Regions from separate parts of the Bacillus sp. V33-4 genome, predicted to be linked through region 1. Evidence: a T-box and tRNA genes for the amino acid it is inferred to sense, from the RefSeq annotation. Region 1 holds a T-box; the other holds one or more tRNA genes.
The links. The T-box of region 1 lies ahead of thrS (threonine--tRNA ligase). A T-box ahead of a tRNA ligase gene usually reads a tRNA of that ligase, here a tRNA-Thr.

Region 1 (8,796 bases):
AACGTTCGGATGTTGCTGCCCCTGTAATTGCCTTAAAACATCGATTGCTATCGCACAGCCGATCCGGTTATCCCAGGCTTTCGCCAAAAGCATTTTTTCATTCTTCATGACAGTGAATTCAAAGTACGGGACAGCCATATCACCAGGCTTGACTCCCCATTCCAAAGCTTCATCACGGCTTGATGCTCCGATATCAATAAACATGTCTTTAATTTCGACCGGTTTCTTCCTTGCTTCTGCAGTTAGAATATGAGGTGGTTTAGAGCCGATGATACCGGTAACATCGCCTTTACTTGTCACGATCGTGACACGCTGGGCCAGCATAACCTGTGACCACCAGCCCCCGACAGTCTGAAACCTCAAGAACCCTTTGTCATCAATACTTGTAATCATAAAACCAACTTCATCAAGGTGACCGGCAACCATAATTTTCGGCCCGCCTTCCTGGCCGACTTTCTTGGCAATTAAGCTGCCCAATCCATCACTTGTTAATTCATCAGCAAACGGAGCTATGTATTTTTTCATTACTTCGCGAACTTCTCGTTCGTTTCCGGGAATGCCTCTTGCATCGGTTAAATCTTTTAACATCGTCAAAGTTTCATCCAAATTAGCCATCATATCGACTCCCTTAATATGTAGTTTCCAACTTCATTATACTTGAACCTGTTTTAATTATACAAAAATTCCGTTAATAACCTTGCCGCTGCCTCTCATAGTTTACTTCATTTTTTGCGAAGTACGCCCCTTCAATCTCGTCCCCTGAAAAACCGAGCAGTCCGGCCAACTGGAGATAGTTTTCGAGCAACTGCTGATAATCTTGTAAGCTGCGGTTTTTTTGAAAATGAAGGGCATTTTTATACACCTTTAAAAATTGCTCACTTAATGTGCTTTCAGCTTCAGTGCGCAGTTGGGCCACTTCCATGCTTTCAAAACCGATCTCAATGCCGATTGATAAAATAAAATGGATGCCATCCACATACTCCTCCAGGATGACGTGTTCGGGAGACGGCCCTTTTTTGCTCCAAAATTTAAAGCAGCGCGTTTCGTTGGCTAATTCGCCAATCTCAACGAGGAGAGCAAGCACCTTTTGGTTAAACAGGTCTGTACCATGAAGCTGGTGTTCCGATTCAATGTGATTGTCAAGATTTTTTTGCATTTGAAACAGCTTTTGCCAATTCATAGCTCGTGGTTTCCCTTCCTTCTTATAATTCCCCAAAACGGGTATCCTAAAAAAATTATATCAAAACAAAAAAAGGATGAAACTTTTTTTATGTTCATCCGTAAATAAGAAAAATAATCATGGAGGGGCTTTATGATGATGTGGCTTCTGCGCTTCATATTATTTGCACTCATTATCTTCATTATTTACAGGTCCATTAAGTATTTGTTGAATCCAAAGCGGAAGCTTGAGCTTGCTCACGAGCAGAAACGCTATTTTTTACTGGATGATGCCAATAATGTCCGTAAAAATTTCCTGATCACCTATAAAGGTGTCTTATTCGAAGGTGAAAAATATTTGGGAACGACCGACAATGCTTTTGAGATTGTATCCATTTTCATTTGGCCAAAAAGTACAGCTGCCTTAAAGGGAATGACGCGGGATGATTTTCTTTTTATTGAGGAAGACATTCATGAGATTTATCCAAACAGCCAGATCGATTGGAAAAGCCCCATAAAGGAATTTTTGAAAAAAAGCCAGTCCCCTGGCGAAACGATTTAATATTTTTTAAAAACAACGTTCACTCCGGACGTTGTTTTTTTACAGCGATATTGAAAAATTCCTTCCACTTAATCACCGTTACTTTTTCCCGCAAAATATAGACGAGAATCGCAAGCGAAAAGAGAATGATCGCAACCAGCACCGGAGTAAAACGGCTGATGAATTCACCAAAAATAGTATAAAACAATGCGAGCGGTAAATTGCTTAAGAATGAGCCTTTTATATATTCTTGAAACGTTTTTGTTCGCTCAAGCAGGCAAAAGCTTAACAGATGATAATGAACAAAGGGAATGACCCGCAATACGGCAACTTGGCCAACCGTCAAATTGCGGTATTCTCCAAACCATTTTCGCTTGACATTGGTCAACTTCCGATGGGTTTCCGGCATTTTCTCAATGAAAAAATAGAAAAATAAACTGACAAGCATCAGGCCCATCAACGAAAAGATCGTGCCCCACACAGTCCCGAAAAGAACCCCGCCAGCCGCACAGACAACGACAACCGGAATAAACAGGAACGGTCGCAATAAATGAAAAGCAACAAAGGCAAGCGGTGCAAAAATCCCTCCTGTTTCAACGAGAACAAAAAGAAAAGACCATTTATCTTCCATGCTGTCACCCGCTTCTGCTGTTTGTCTTGATGATAATAAAGCTTATGGGAAGGACAGGAACGATATTACCGAAAAGATTGGCAGGTAAAGCTTCGGAGAATTAAATGCTGAATTTTTCCACGGTAGTTGAAAATAGCCTGATTCCAAATTGGAATCAGGCTATTTTCACACTGACAAATTACAAGAGTTACATAGCGGCTTGAACCAGAAGAAACATCTCGATAAGTGCTAGCAGCGGCAAGCCGAGCTTAAACTGCCAATGCTTCGTCTTATGCCTGAACGCATACATGCCGACTGTCATACCGAAAGCGCCACCGAGAACAGCGCAAGTCCATAAAGTTTTTTCGCTGATTCGATACTCACCTTTTTGGGCCCGCCTTTTATCATATCCCATTAAAAATAACCCGATCAGGCTAACTCCTAACAAAGCAACTAACCAAAAATTTTCCATCCGATATACTCCTATAAAAAATTAAAAGCCATCCTCCTTAGAGAATGGCTTGAAACTGAATCGATGTCAATAATTATTTACTGAATTGCTGCTTTGCAGTGTTTGCTAATTCAGCAAATGCTTTGTCATCGCTAACAGCCAGTTCAGCAAGCATTTTGCGGTTTACATCGATACCAGCAAGCTTTAATCCGTGCATTAAACGGCTGTAAGAAAGGCCGTTAATACGAGCAGCTGCATTGATACGAGTAATCCATAGTTTGCGGAAGTCGCGCTTTTTCTGGCGACGATCGCGGAATGCATACATCAGAGATTTCATTACTTGTTGGTTAGCTACTTTATATAATGTATGTTTTGAACCATAATAACCTTTGGCTAATTTAAGAACTTTTTTACGACGTTTGCGGGTAACTGTACCGCCTTTTACACGTGGCATTTATTTTCCCTCCTATTATCGGAAATTACTTAATGTTGTCTAATAAATGACGAATGCGTTTGAAATCGCCTTTAGAAACAAGAGTTGCTTTGCGAAGTTTACGCTTTGCTTTTGTAGATTTGTTAGCGAATAAGTGGCTTGTATAAGCGTGCGAACGTTTTAGTTTACCAGATCCAGTCTTCTTGAAACGCTTAGCAGCGCCGCGGTGTGTTTTCATTTTTGGCATTTGGGATTCCTCCTCTTACTTGTCGTTTTTAGGTGCAAGGACCATGAACATGCTTCGGCCGTCCATTTTTGGATGCGATTCAACCGTTGCAACTTCAGTGCAAGCTTGTGCGAAACGAATTAGGACTCGCTGGCCAATTTCCTTATGAGTAATCGCGCGTCCTTTGAATCGGATCGACGCTTTTACTTTATCGCCTTTTTCAAGGAATTTTATAGCATTGCGAAGCTTTGTATTAAAATCATGTTCATCAATGGTCGGGCTTAAACGAACTTCTTTGATATTAATAATTTTTTGATTTTTGCGAGCTTCTTTGTCTTTCTTCTGCTGCTCGAACTTAAACTTTCCATAGTCCATGATGCGGGCTACAGGAGGCTTTGCATTCGGTGCAACAAGAACTACATCAAGATTTACGCGCGTAGCAATTTCGAGTGCTTCATTCTTTGATTTAATTCCCAATTGCTCGCCATTTTGGTCAATGAGACGAACTTCACGGGCGCGAATGCCCTCGTTTAACAACATGTCTTTGCTAATAGTTAGACACCTCCAGGGTTTAATAACGAATACAAACATTTGGGTCAAGAATTATCCATGATCTCACTTCACCGAATCCCGGGTGTTTGGGACAGGTTGAATCGGTAAGTTGCTGCAGCACGGGCTGCTGCTTCGTGTTTTTACAAATAAAAAAGTGCAGGTGAACACACCCACACTTACGAATTCAGTAAGAAACAAAAAGTTTCACGTAAGACCTGCCAACTGCATAAGCGTCAATCAGGTGAGAAGCGGGTGCTTCTTCTTTTCCTCAAAGTCGTATTCAATTTACCTAAATAACTATAACAAATTCATCTATGAATGTCAAATGAGCTACTTTTTTTTGCAACAAAGAGAATCTTACCAAAATTAAAGTGAGCTTGCAAGCTATTTTTAATATATACATCTCTCTTTTAATTCAGCGGACATCGCCATTCATTAAGCGAAACGCTTAAAACGTTCATAGAAAAACGAGAAGCTGCGAACACAGCACAGCATCTCGTTTCGAAACCACTTTTACAGCTTCACTTCATCCTTCAAACCTTCAATAAAGCTTTCAAATGCAACTGTTTCAGACTTTTGCTCGCCATACTTGCGGACGTTGACCGCCTTTTCTTCGACTTCTTTATCACCAACTACGAGCATATATGGGATTTTTTGCATTTGCGCTTCGCGGATTTTATAGCCGATTTTTTCATTGCGTTCGTCAAGCTCAACGCGAAAGCCTTCTGCCCGCAGCTGCTCCTGTACCTGCTGGGCATAATCGAAATGAATATCCGGGGACACAGGAATGACCTGGACTTGGACAGGCGCGAGCCATGTTGGGAAAGCTCCTTTATATTCTTCGATTAAGAAGGCAACAAAGCGTTCCATTGTCGAAACGACCCCGCGGTGGATCACAACTGGGCGGTGCTGCTTTCCATCCTCGCCAATATAAGAAAGATCAAAGCGCTCAGGCAGCAAGAAATCCAACTGGACAGTCGATAAAGTTTCATCCTTACCGAGCGCTGTTTTTACTTGAACGTCCAATTTAGGTCCGTAGAATGCTGCTTCGCCTTCAGCTTCGAAGTAATCGACACCCAGCTCATCCATCGCTTCTTTCAGCATTGCCTGAGCTTTTTCCCACATTTCATCGTCATCAAAATATTTTTCAGTGTCCGCTGGATCCCGGTACGATAATCGGAACGAATAATCATCGATATTAAAGTCTTTGTAAACCTCCAGCACTAACCGGACAACCCGTTTAAATTCCTCTTTAATTTGGTCAGGGCGGACAAAGATATGAGCATCATTTAAGGTCATCCCCCGAACACGCTGCAGACCGGACAATGCTCCGGACATCTCGTAACGGTGCATCATGCCGAGCTCGGCAATCCGAATTGGCAGCTCACGGTAGCTGTGGATGGCATTTTTATAAATCATCATATGGTGCGGACAGTTCATCGGCCGCAGCACAAGCTGCTCATTGTCCATATCCATGACAGGGAACATATCTTCTTGATAATGATCCCAGTGGCCGGAAGTCTTATAAAGGTCGACGCTGCCCATGATCGGAGTGTACACATGATCATAACCCAGACGTTGTTCCTTATCGACAATATAGCGCTCGATAATCCGGCGGATGGTTGCGCCTTTTGGCAGCCATAGCGGCAGGCCCTGGCCGACCAGCTGTGAGTTTGTAAATAAACTTAACTCTTTGCCGAGCTTGCGGTGATCGCGCTCTTTTGCTTCTTCCAACAAGCGCAAATGCTCTTGAAGGTCTTCCTTTTTAAAGAAAGCAGTTCCGTAAATGCGCTGGAGCATCTTATTATCGCTGTTGCCGCGCCAGTACGCCCCGGCAATGCTCAACAGTTTGAACTCCTTCAGCTTGCCGGTCGATGGCATATGCACGCCGCGGCAGAGATCGAAAAATTCGCCCTGTTCATAAATAGTCACAGTTTCATGTTGAGGGATTGCCTCAATTAGCTCCAGCTTATATTCATCATCGATTTCTTTAAAGAGTTGTACAGCCTCATTGCGGCTTACTTCCTTGCGGACAATCTCAATGTTCTCATTGACGATCTTGGCCATTTCTTTTTCAATCAACGGGAGATCCTCCGGTGTTAACGATTCCTCCATATCAATATCATAGTAAAAGCCGCCGTCAATAACCGGGCCGACGCCGAGTTTGACATCTTTATAAAGGCGCTTGATCGCCTGGGCCATTAAATGGGCACTGCTATGCCGAAGAATTTCAAGCGCGTCTTCACTGTCCGCTGTAACAATTTCGATTGCCCCATCTTCCTCGATTGGACGGCGAAGATCATACAATTGGCCATCTACTTTACCGGCAATCGCTTTTTTCTTCAGTCCCGGACTGATTGAGGCAGCAACTTCTTCGGTTGTCGTTCCTTTGGAAAACTCCTTTACGGCTCCATCAGGAAAGGTTAATTTCACAACATCTGACATGACTCTTCCTCCTTTTCTAAACTGCGTAAGCGCCTGTTCAGACTATCGCCCGGTCAAGTCGCTTTTTCGCAAACTTAATGGACGCAGTGAAACAACGCTGGAACCGGGATTTATGCCAGTTCCCAAAACGCTATCTGTGTAAAAATAAAAAAACCCATCCCTGTAACAGGGACGAGTTTTATACACGCGGTTCCACCCAATTTCATATTTTCAGCAATTGAAAATATATCTCTGGAAAAATAACGGTTTTAGCCGTCAGCCAATACTTTTTGGATCAAGGAAACAGACGTGCTCTTCCCGATTATGTTCATGGCCGAAGTTCAGAGGCGGTAAGCATCAGGTCCGTGTTGGGAAAATTGCAGCCGTGTCTTCCCTCTCTGGTAACCGTAACCGAATACCCTTGTCCTCATCATTACTTTTACGAATGATTTTATGTACGTAATTATAGAGGGTATTTTTTTGAAAAGCAAGAGGTTCTTATTACATTTTTTCTTCAGCCGTATAGGGCAGGAAGCTTTTTCGTTCATTAAAGTCGGCGACTGCCTGAATCGTAACCCTTTCCTCAAATATGTTGCAGATCGTGCGGACTAGCGGCTCATTACGATCTTCCGTGTAAAGAAAGATCATGGCCGGGGCAATCGAAAGCAATGGCGCAATCGTGACTGAATCCACATAAACTGGATGATTAAAGAGCAGCTTTCGATCGATCATTCTAACCAGGTCGGCCCGTTTGATTTCGTAAAAATGCTCGTCAAAAAAAGTAGATCCATCGTTAATGAGCAGGTGAAGCCGCCGAATTTTCATCTCCCGTTCTGCCAAAAAATCTCTTAATGTCTGAATAAATATTTGGTACTCCTGCTCCATTTTGTATTCGTCGATGGAGATTTCCACATACTTCTCAAGACAATCCAGATAGGGCCTGAGCCGAAATTTCACAAAAGAATCGAATGAAAAGGATAGATTTTTTTGAAAAAGGTCATCCATAGCTTCCTTCAATATATTCTCCTCGTTCGTATCCTGAAGCAGGACCGCTAGTTCCTCACGATTCCCGTCCAAAATCGAATAAATAATTTCCATGATTTGCGACTGTTCCTCGGTGTCATTAAAAAAATAGTTTTCTGCTAAAATCGTCCGGAACCATTGCTCCCGTTTCCAATAAATAATAAATTCATAGAAAGCCTGTTTCACATCCGCTAAAATAATGTCCGCATTCGCTTCTGCCGTAAGCTTAATTATATGTGGATCTTCAAAAAGAAGATTTATTTTTCCAGACTCGGAGGATAAATGCCGCTGTAAATATTTAATAAGGCCTTTTGCATCCTCTTGTTTTTGGAAGATGATCTCAAACAACCAAATCCCCCCTATATCAAAATCTCTAATTTTATGTATATGGGGAACAGGGACAAAATAGAAGCAAGCACGCCGAAAGTCCTTAGTGATTTTCTGATCCGTTTAGATAAAAAAACCACCTTAAGTAACAGGTGGTTGAATACATTATTTTCTTCGGTTCTCACCGTCAAGCATGATAGGCTCAGCCAAAAATCTGATGCGTTCCATAATCCGGCGCGCTTTCATTTTTTCTTCCTCACCGCGCTGGCTGTATGTTAAATGATGCTCAAGCCCCTTGAAGTCGAAATTGGATGTAAAGAAAGTTGGCAGGTTTTCGGACATGCGATATTGCAGGATCGGACCAAGCACCTCGTCCCTGACCCAGCTCGACATCGTTTCAGCGCCAATATCATCGAGCATCAAAATCGGCTGCTTCTTGATCGTTTCAATTTTCCCATTTAATGTCGAGTCAGCAATCGAATTTTTCATTTCTCTGAGCAGTTCAGGCACAAACACGATCATCGAGGAGATTTTTTTTGCGGCCAGTTCATTGGCAATTGCCCCTAACAGGAATGATTTTCCGACTCCAAATTCTCCAAATAAATATAAACCTTTTACTTTCTCTCCAGATTGATAGGCTGCGATAAAGTCTCCCGCTTTTTCAAGAGCTGTATAGCGGCCTGGATTATCGGCTTTCAGATCAAAATCACTAAAGGAAACTTGTAAAATATCTTTTGGAAAATACATGCTTTTAATCAGCTTTTCGTTCTTGCGCTTTTCATCCTCCATCACCTTTCTCGGGCAGCGATCATAGTGGATATCGATCGCATTTCTCCCGATTACCAGTTTGGGATGATACCCCTGCATATAATTAATACAGCCGCCAAGGCTTGGACACCGATTACATTCTTTGCTTTGATCGGTGTATTCAAGCAGCTTTCCCATGCTTCTTTCGACCATTCCATCGTTCACTTCATCCCTATGCTCGCTCAGAAAAGCGTTAATCTCGGGACTTTTCATAATTTTATCCCGCATTAAGGCATAGCGTTTT
Region 2 (8,796 bases), on a different contig from region 1:
CGAGCTGCTACTTGCTTAAGCTTACTGAGATGGGGACATTCGAAGCAAAACAATGTTTAGGGTTGTATATTATTATTCCGCAGTAGCTCAGTGGTAGAGCATTCGGCTGTTAACCGAACGGTCGCAGGTTCGAATCCTGCCTGCGGAGCCAAACGGAGAGCTGTCCGAGTGGCCGAAGGAGCACGATTGGAAATCGTGTAGGCGGTTAATCACTGTCTCAAGGGTTCAAATCCCTTGCTCTCCGCCATATTTAATTATATGGCCCGTTGGTCAAGCGGTTAAGACACCGCCCTTTCACGGCGGTAACACGGGTTCGAATCCCGTACGGGTCACCATTTTTCGTGGATACATAGCTGGAGGATTAGCTCAGCTGGGAGAGCATCTGCCTTACAAGCAGAGGGTCGGCGGTTCGATCCCGTCATCCTCCACCATATCAGTTAAGTTTTCATGTTTTTTATCGTCGCGGGGTGGAGCAACGAGCGTTACTTCACAGAATGAACTGCGAGTTGTACCGATCGAGCTGCTACTTGGTTCAGCATCCTGAGATCGGGACAGTTCTTATGGTATCAATGAGCATAGGAAAAACTTAATAATTTCTATTGTCGCGGGGTGGAGCAGTTCGGTAGCTCGTCGGGCTCATAACCCGAAGGTCGCAGGTTCAAATCCTGCCCCCGCAATCTGGTCCCGTGGTGTAGCGGTTAACATGCCTGCCTGTCACGCAGGAGATCGCCGGTTCGATCCCGGTCGGGACCGCCATTTTTTTATAACAGTTATAAATTGGCTCAGTAGCTCAGTCGGTAGAGCAGGTTGCTCTCATCATTGATTGGCTCCTGCGGCAACCTGCGAGAAAGATCGTGAGATCTTTTGAGCAAAGGACTTACTTGAATTAAAATTTAGGAAATATTTGCAATTATGGCTCAGTAGCTCAGTCGGTAGAGCAGGTTGCTCTCATCATTGATTGGCTCCTGTGGCAACCTGCGAGAAAGATCGTGAGATCTTTTGAGCAAAGGACTTACTTGAATTAAAATTTAGGAAATATTTGCAATTATGGCTCAGTAGCTCAGTCGGTAGAGCAGGTTGCTCTCATCATTGTTGGCTCCTGCGGCAACCTGCGAGAAAGATCGTGAGATCTTTTGAGCAAAGGACTTACTTGAATTAAAATTTAGGAAATATTTGCAATTATGGCTCAGTAGCTCAGTCGGTAGAGCAAAGGACTGAAAATCCTTGTGTCGGCGGTTCGATTCCGTCCTGAGCCACCATTTTCTTTCAACCTCATATTAATACAAAGCCGGTGTAGCTCAATTGGTAGAGCAACTGACTTGTAATCAGTAGGTTGGGGGTTCAAGTCCTCTTGCCGGCACCATTTATGGTTAGTTTTTCAGATTGACCCGAAAAATGATCGGTGATATAATTAATTTTCTTGATGGAGGGGTAGCGAAGTGGCTAAACGCGGCGGACTGTAAATCCGCTCCCTCAGGGTTCGGCGGTTCGAATCCGTCCCCCTCCACCATTTGATATATAGGGGTATAGTTTAAAGGTAGAACAGAGGTCTCCAAAACCTCCAGTGTGGGTTCGATTCCTACTACCCCTGCCAAATAACTATAATGGCGATTGTGGCGAAGTGGTTAACGCATCGGATTGTGGTTCCGACATTCGTGGGTTCGATTCCCATCAGTCGCCCCATGATGTTAAATTAGTATCAATTATCTTATCCATCTTAACGGTGACAATTATTTTCAAAAAAGCTGCCTAATATGTTATGGCGATTGTGGCGAAGTGGTTAACGCATCGGATTGTGGTTCCGACATTCGTGGGTTCAATTCCCATCAGTCGCCCCATAAATATACAATGTTAATTAATGGGCTATAGCCAAGCGGTAAGGCAACGGACTTTGACTCCGTCATGCGTTGGTTCGAATCCAGCTAGCCCAGCCATTTTGCGGAAGTAGTTCAGTGGTAGAATACAACCTTGCCAAGGTTGGGGTCGCGGGTTCGAATCCCGTCTTCCGCTCCATTAGTTTTTTGGCGGCATAGCCAAGTGGTAAGGCAGAGGTCTGCAAAACCTTTACCACCGGTTCGAATCCGGTTGCCGCCTCCATTTACTTAGAAAATGGACAAGCAGGATTACGATTTGCCGGGGTGGCGGAACTGGCAGACGCACAGGACTTAAAATCCTGCGGTAGGTGACTACCGTACCGGTTCGATTCCGGTCCTCGGCATCACCCATAATTTAATACGCCGGTGTGGCGGAATTGGCAGACGCGCACGACTCAAAATCGTGTTCCTTCTGGAGTGTCGGTTCGACCCCGACCACCGGTACCATATTTATTTAACAGGGAAACCTGTTTTTATTTTTAAAAATAATTATACTTCACCTATGTGCGGGTGTAGTTTAGTGGTAAAACCTCAGCCTTCCAAGCTGATGATGTGGGTTCGATTCCCATCACCCGCTCCATACATACCCTATCGCAACGCAGTGTTTCGTCTCTTAAAGAACGAAGCATTGCGTTTTTTCTTTTTCACTGATAAAAAAAGATAAGCTCCGGTACAGTAAATATCCGTGCAATAAAAATAGGATGCAGTTCAGCATCCTATTACCTCATATTTTGCAGTTCCTCCATGTAATTGAAGAAACATATTCATTGCGGCTTCTGTTAGCTTCACCTGGTTTTCCTTATCAAGGGACGGACGCAGGTAAATGATTTGGACAGCACTTGTTGTCTCAGGGCCAACCGCTGTTCTGGTGGAATCGACAAACGGGCTGCCGAAGGGACCGTTTTGATCGGCAGAGATAATGAGATTCGCAAGAGAATTGCTTCTGCCATTTAAGCCGAAATATTCTTCACCTTTACCGCCAAGCCGGATTGAAATATCCCCCGATAAAAGGTTGCGATCATAAATACCGATCGGTACCTGGTACTCGAGTGAACAAAAGTTATTCAGATCAATAGCACTATTAACAGAGTTTATATAGTTTTGCTTTTTGATTCGCCGGTAAAGTGCCTCCGCAGAGGGGCGATAACGGTTTGGATCGATACCAGTCTTCTTAAAGATCTGCCTCCACTCCTGAATGCCTTCAAGATCGGTAACATTTTTGTTTTCTAAATCGAAAAATATCGATTCTTGAAAAAGCTGGAACCTGCCTTTTAGCATTTGCGGGGATTCTCCGACTACAATGCCATGATACTGAATGACACCAACATTAAAGCTGGGGATAATCGCTGCTATATCAGGTGACATGACTATTTCCATGCTTTTCACCTCCATATTCGTTTGAAAATAGTCTATCATATAAACCGTTGATCGTTATAATAAAGGCTTTTATTCCTGCCATATAGGAACTCATGAAAGAAAGTAGGGCCGATCATAAAAGAGTGTCCAGCAGATCAAGAATCAGCTAAGACGTATCGAGAGTTTGATGCAAGGAAAGAAATATCCCCGACAAACGGATGATCTCGATCTTCAAAGTGTTAAAGACAAAAAATTGAATATTTAGGGTTTACATATTGATGGGAAAGACATATTATAAAAACAGACACATTCGTCTTTTTTATAATATGCACTAATTTTCCCAAATTGAGAGGTTGTTTTTTATGCGAAAGGGCGAACGAACGAAAAAAATGATTATTGAAAAAGCGGCTAACCTCTTTAATCAAAGGGGGTACGTAGCCTCAACTATGGTTGATGTTATGAATGCGACAGGACTGGAAAGAGGCGGTTTATACAATCACTTTAGCAGTAAGGATGAGCTTGCAAACGAGGCATTTCTTTATGCGGCTGAAACTATAGGTTCGAAGTATCGAGAGGCTTTGTGGACAGAGAATCACATCGTCGAACGCTTGCACGGGTTCCTTCACATATTCAGCCGTCTATATGAAGATACTCCTATTCCAGGTGGCTGTCCGATAATGAATGTTGCCATAGAAACAGATGCGGTAAATCCGGTATTGAAAGATTATGCTAATCAAGCCATGCTACAACTTCATGAATCAATTGGAAGAGTGGTTATGCAGGGAATTGAATACGGAGAAGTAAGTTCTCAGGTAAATCCAGAAGAGGTTGCCACCGTTTTGCTTTCCTCGTTAGAAGGCGCCCTGATGTTAAGTCGTCTACACAAGGATAAAAAATTTTTGAATCAAACGATCGATCATCTTCAAGATTACATTCGTAAACGGGTTGTCAAGGAAACGGCTTAAACTGCCGATTTCTTTTACCATAAAAACAGACATGTGTGTCTGAAAATAAAGGGAGGAAAGCAATTGTGTGGAATCGTTTTGTGGCCATGGGTGACAGTGTGACGGAGGGGATTGGAGATGAAGTAGAGGGAATTCCTTGTTTAAGTTGGGCATACCACTTTGCAAAAGAGTGGCAAGAACGCTGCCCAGAGTTAATCTATACCAATATCGCCATCAGGGGACAAACTACGGCCGAAATCCGGAGGACACAGCTGGGAAAGTGCATGGCTTTAAGGCCTGATCTTGTATCCTTGATGGCAGGCGGTAATGATGTATTGCAAGGGAGATGGAATGCTTCCGCATTTGAACAGGAGTTTGGAGAGATGCTGTCTACTTTATTACAGACAGGCGTTACCATTATTTCTTCCACAGTTCCGGACTTTCCAAAACTTCGTACGCTTCCGACTTCACAGGCAGGGCAAATTCGCAGTCAGTTGACAGAGCTCAATCAGTTGATTCGTGAAAAATGTGTCGAATTTGGTGTTCCCTACGCTGAATTATGGCACGCCCCTTTTACGTTGAATTTAGAAACGTGGAGCCGGGATGGAATTCACCCAAACTCGGTCGGATATATGGCATTAGCAGGTGCAATGAACGACGTCCTGCTGCAAATAAAAAATACGCCGAATGGTCCACTGGGAGGAATATCAAAGTGAAGATTGGTCGCGGTTCCCAAAGGCATCTGGAAACCATGTGGCCAAGGACATGGTTGCCTGGCATGTGAAGGACGGTTTGTGGATCGGCATCGATACGGCAAACGACAGTTCCTGATAACCGTGCAGGAAGAAACAGCTAAACAAGAACCGGCAAGGATCTAAACAAAAACACAGAGGAGCTGTGAACATATGGCGCTTCTGTGTTTTTGATATTTGTACTTTAAAAATAGCAGGAATTAAATCAATAACAACGGATTTTAACAGATCAAAGTCGAAATTACCTATATTCTGTTAGTAACCTTTCCTGTTTGAATAAGAGCAAGGAGATTAGTGGATGAATGTAACCGAGGAGCAACAGTGGTTCCAGGTTCTGTCTGGAAAAGCCGAACTAACATGGCAGTTTTGGAGTGAATCAATTGACGCCAACTTTAAAGCCGGGGATAATGCTGCTATATCAGACGATATGAATATTTCCATGCTTTTCACCTCCACATTTCCTTGAAAATAGTTTATCATATAAACCGTTGATCTTTATAATAAAGGCTTTATGCCTGCCATATAGGAACTCATGAAAGAAAGGAGGGTCGAAAATGAATAGTATCGAGCTGAAGCAGGATATCATTGCCTACAGTAAAACAATCGGTATTGATAAAATTGGTTTCACGTCAACAAATACATTCAGTGAGATGAAAAGCCGGCTGTTGCGCCAGCAGGAGCTGAACTACCAATCAGGCTTTGAAGAGCCGGATATTGAAAAGAGAACGGATCCATCGCTTTTGCTTGATAAATCACAGTCGATTATCGCTATCGCTTTAGCTTACCCTTCGAAAATGAAAGAGCAGGTTTTGAGCAAAAAAGGCGAGCGACGGGGAATTTTTTGCCGGGCGTCATGGGGAACCGATTACCATATGATTTTGCGCGACCGCCTGAAAAAACTTGAAGAATATATTTTGTCGAAAGTACCTGAAGCCAAACTTAAGTCAATGGTTGATACAGGGGAATTAGTCGATAGAGCCGTTGCGCAAAGAGCGGGAATCGGCTGGAGCGGGAAAAACTGTTCAATCATTACTCCAGAATTTGGCTCGTATGTGTATCTCGGAGAAATGATCACGAATATTCCGTTTGAACCTGATACTCCAATGGAGGACCAATGCGGAAGCTGCAATAAATGTGTTGAGGTCTGTCCTACAGGTGCGCTGATACAAGGCGGTCAGTTAAATGCACAAAGGTGCATCGCTTTTCTAACGCAAACTAAAGGTTTTCTGCCCGATGAATTTCGTGATAAGCTAGGCAATCGGCTGTATGGCTGCGATACTTGCCAAACGGTTTGTCCTGTAAACAAAGGTAAGGATTTTCATTTCCACTCTGAAATGGAACCTGACCCGGAAATAGCAAAGCCATTATTAAAACCGTTGCTTCGGATTGGAAATCGCGAATTTAAAGAGAAATACAGTAAAATATCCGGTTCATGGAGAGGCAAAAAACCAATCCAGAGAAACGCGCTGATCGCCCTTGCCCATTATAAAGATGAAACTGCAATTCCCGACATCATTGAAGTTCTTAAAAATGACGCTAGGCCTGTCATCAGGGGGACGGCGGCCTGGTCGTTGGGGAAAATTGGCGGAAACGAAGCAAGAGAGGCCCTTCAACATGCTGTTCAAACAGAAAAAGACGAGGAAGTTATCAAAGAAATTGAAAAAGGACTAACTTTTTATGTTCACTAACAGGAATGGACTCCCATTCCTGTTTTTTTTGGTTTGATTGCGCTGTTTCTTCATATGTATGTATATGAGAGGAGTGTTTCCAATGCGCGAACAGCTGCAGGCTCTTTTAGGAAGACGGGTTAACCAATATATATCACACACGCGAAGCGATAAAGATTTACCACAGAAAATAGAAATTAAAAAAGATTGTTTGTCGAAAAGATCGGCTGAAATTGTGAAGGCAGCAGCAAGGGGAAAAATCACGGATAAGCAAGAGGAAGATGATCACACTACCCTTTTGTATGAAGTACATTTTCAATTTTTAATTCGCCAAAAGGGAATGCTTTATATGGAGGAAGAAATCGAAAAACGAGAGGCCGATTTTTATAAAGGGGTCTTAATTGAAGATAAAGAGATCTCCATATATGCTCATGAAAACCTGGCAGAAGTTTTTCCGGATGACCCAATTCGGGAAATGCAAAGGACGAAGAATGAGTTCTATTATGATCGCTTAAAAGCGGTCCAATATGCGGAAAGATGGTGGAATGATTACAATCCAGCCTTTAAAAAGTTTGAAGTGGATTGCACCAACTATATTTCCCAGTGCCTGCATGCCGGAGGGGCGCCAATGAGAGGTTACCCGAACAGGAGTAATGGCTGGTGGATGAGAAATAATAATTGGAGTTATAGCTGGTCAGTTGCCAATTCACTGCGCTGGTATTTGCCGGGATCAAAAACAGGCTTGCGCGGAAGAGAAGTCAGCAGCGCTGATAAACTATTGCTTGGGGACGTGATTTGCTACGATTTTCAGGGTGATGGCCGTTTTGACCATAATACAATCGTTACCGGCAAGGATGCATTTGAAATGCCCCTTGTTAATGCCCATACACATAATAGCAGGATGCGTTACTGGGCATATGAGGATTCAACTGCCTATACTCCAAATATTAAATACAAGTTTATAACAATAGTTCATGATGAGTGAACATTCTTGTCTGAGCAACCAAGAGTGGTATAATAGCCTTTAGAGTTTATTATTGAGGTGAAAAAAGTGGGTTTGCATGTCGTACTATACCAGCCGGAAATCCCAGCCAATACAGGCAATATAGCGAGAACTTGTGCTGCAACAGATACAATTTTACACTTAATCAGGCCACTCGGATTTTCAACAGATGATAAAATGCTGCGCCGGGCAGGTTTGGATTATTGGGAATTTGTAAAGGTTGTTTACTACGAATCGTTAGACGAATTTTATGAAAAAAATAGTGGCGGTGAATTTTTTTATTTAACAAAGTTTGGAACGGAGCCGCATTCATCATTTGATTACAGCGACGCTGACAAGGATTACTATTTTATTTTTGGAAAAGAGACAACCGGGCTTCCTAAAAATATCATTGAGGCGAATAAAGAAAGAAGCTTGCGCATTCCAATGAATGAGAATGTCCGCTCATTAAATTTGTCCAATACAGCTGCGATTTTAATTTATGAAGCATTAAGGCAGCAGGATTATCCGGCTTTAAGATAAATGGCATGGACCTAACCGCTCAAGGTCCTTTTCAGATGATACATAAAGGTGGGACAGGCTTATGAATCCAACAATTGAGACGATCTTAAACCATCGTTCAATCAGGAGTTTTGAAGATAAACCGTTAACTGACGAGCAGATCGACACGATTATCGCTTGTGCACAAGCAGCTGCTACTTCAAGCTTTATCCAGGCATATTCGATCATTGGCATCACCGACCGAGACAAGAAACAGAAGCTTTCAGAGCTTGCCGGCAAGCAAAGCTACGTGGTGCAGAACGGCCACTTCTTAGTGTTTTGTGCAGATTTATACCGCCATCAATTGATCGGTGAAATCGAAGGGAAAGATGTCATTCCCGCTATTGAGAGCACGGAAAAATTTATGGTTGCTTTGATCGATGCATCTTTAGCGGCGCAAAATGTTGCGATTGCCGCTGAGTCAATGGGATTAGGCATCTGTTATATCGGGGGAATCAGGAATAATCTTGAGGAAGTATCAAAGCTTTTAAAAACCCCTGAGCGCGTTATTCCGCTATTCGGCCTTGCTATAGGTGTTCCGATGCAGGAGCCTGGCCAGAAACCGAGGCTGCCGCGCAGTCAGGTGTACCATCTCAACGAATATCAGCAAGATAAAAACCGCTATCTCGAAGGTCTAGAGGAGTATAACGAGACGATTTC

Region 2: it encodes a tRNA-Thr, which carries the amino acid that the T-box ahead of thrS (threonine--tRNA ligase) is inferred to sense. The anticodon was not compared.

Annotation. Positions count from the first base shown of each region.
Region 1 covers NZ_PGVC01000047.1:38,641-47,436, reverse strand. The annotation lists gene CVD23_RS17120 (M42 family metallopeptidase) at 1-615, opposite strand, end outside; gene CVD23_RS17115 (dUTP diphosphatase) at 689-1,180, opposite strand; gene CVD23_RS17110 (sigma-w pathway protein ysdB) at 1,316-1,720, shown strand; gene CVD23_RS17105 (TVP38/TMEM64 family protein) at 1,740-2,330, opposite strand; gene CVD23_RS17100 (DUF1294 domain-containing protein) at 2,518-2,781, opposite strand; gene rplT (50S ribosomal protein L20) at 2,855-3,214, opposite strand; gene rpmI (50S ribosomal protein L35) at 3,240-3,440, opposite strand; gene infC (translation initiation factor IF-3) at 3,456-4,010, opposite strand; ribosomal protein L20 leader region at 4,114-4,241, opposite strand; gene thrS (threonine--tRNA ligase) at 4,485-6,416, opposite strand; T-box leader at 6,581-6,838, opposite strand; gene ytxC (putative sporulation protein YtxC) at 6,897-7,766, opposite strand; gene dnaI (primosomal protein DnaI) at 7,911-8,796, opposite strand, start outside.
Region 2 covers NZ_PGVC01000068.1:363-9,158, forward strand. The annotation lists tRNA gene CVD23_RS20020 (tRNA-Asn) at 77-151, shown strand; tRNA gene CVD23_RS20025 (tRNA-Ser) at 155-247, shown strand; tRNA gene CVD23_RS20030 (tRNA-Glu) at 261-335, shown strand; tRNA gene CVD23_RS20035 (tRNA-Val) at 356-431, shown strand; tRNA gene CVD23_RS20040 (tRNA-Met) at 604-677, shown strand; tRNA gene CVD23_RS20045 (tRNA-Asp) at 681-756, shown strand; tRNA gene CVD23_RS20050 (tRNA-Phe) at 1,184-1,259, shown strand; tRNA gene CVD23_RS20055 (tRNA-Thr) at 1,288-1,363, shown strand; tRNA gene CVD23_RS20060 (tRNA-Tyr) at 1,426-1,510, shown strand; tRNA gene CVD23_RS20065 (tRNA-Trp) at 1,521-1,594, shown strand; tRNA gene CVD23_RS20070 (tRNA-His) at 1,608-1,683, shown strand; tRNA gene CVD23_RS20075 (tRNA-His) at 1,763-1,838, shown strand; tRNA gene CVD23_RS20080 (tRNA-Gln) at 1,860-1,934, shown strand; tRNA gene CVD23_RS20085 (tRNA-Gly) at 1,939-2,013, shown strand; tRNA gene CVD23_RS20090 (tRNA-Cys) at 2,024-2,097, shown strand; tRNA gene CVD23_RS20095 (tRNA-Leu) at 2,133-2,218, shown strand; tRNA gene CVD23_RS20100 (tRNA-Leu) at 2,237-2,321, shown strand; tRNA gene CVD23_RS20105 (tRNA-Gly) at 2,381-2,454, shown strand; gene CVD23_RS20110 (B3/B4 domain-containing protein) at 2,583-3,251, opposite strand; gene CVD23_RS20115 (TetR/AcrR family transcriptional regulator) at 3,593-4,195, shown strand; gene CVD23_RS20120 (SGNH/GDSL hydrolase family protein) at 4,261-4,890, shown strand; gene CVD23_RS22115 (hypothetical protein) at 5,225-5,392, shown strand; gene queG (tRNA epoxyqueuosine(34) reductase QueG) at 5,481-6,614, shown strand; gene CVD23_RS20130 (amidase domain-containing protein) at 6,697-7,578, shown strand; gene trmL (tRNA (uridine(34)/cytosine(34)/5-carboxymethylaminomethyluridine(34)-2'-O)-methyltransferase TrmL) at 7,645-8,118, shown strand; gene nfsA (oxygen-insensitive NADPH nitroreductase) at 8,180-8,796, shown strand, end outside.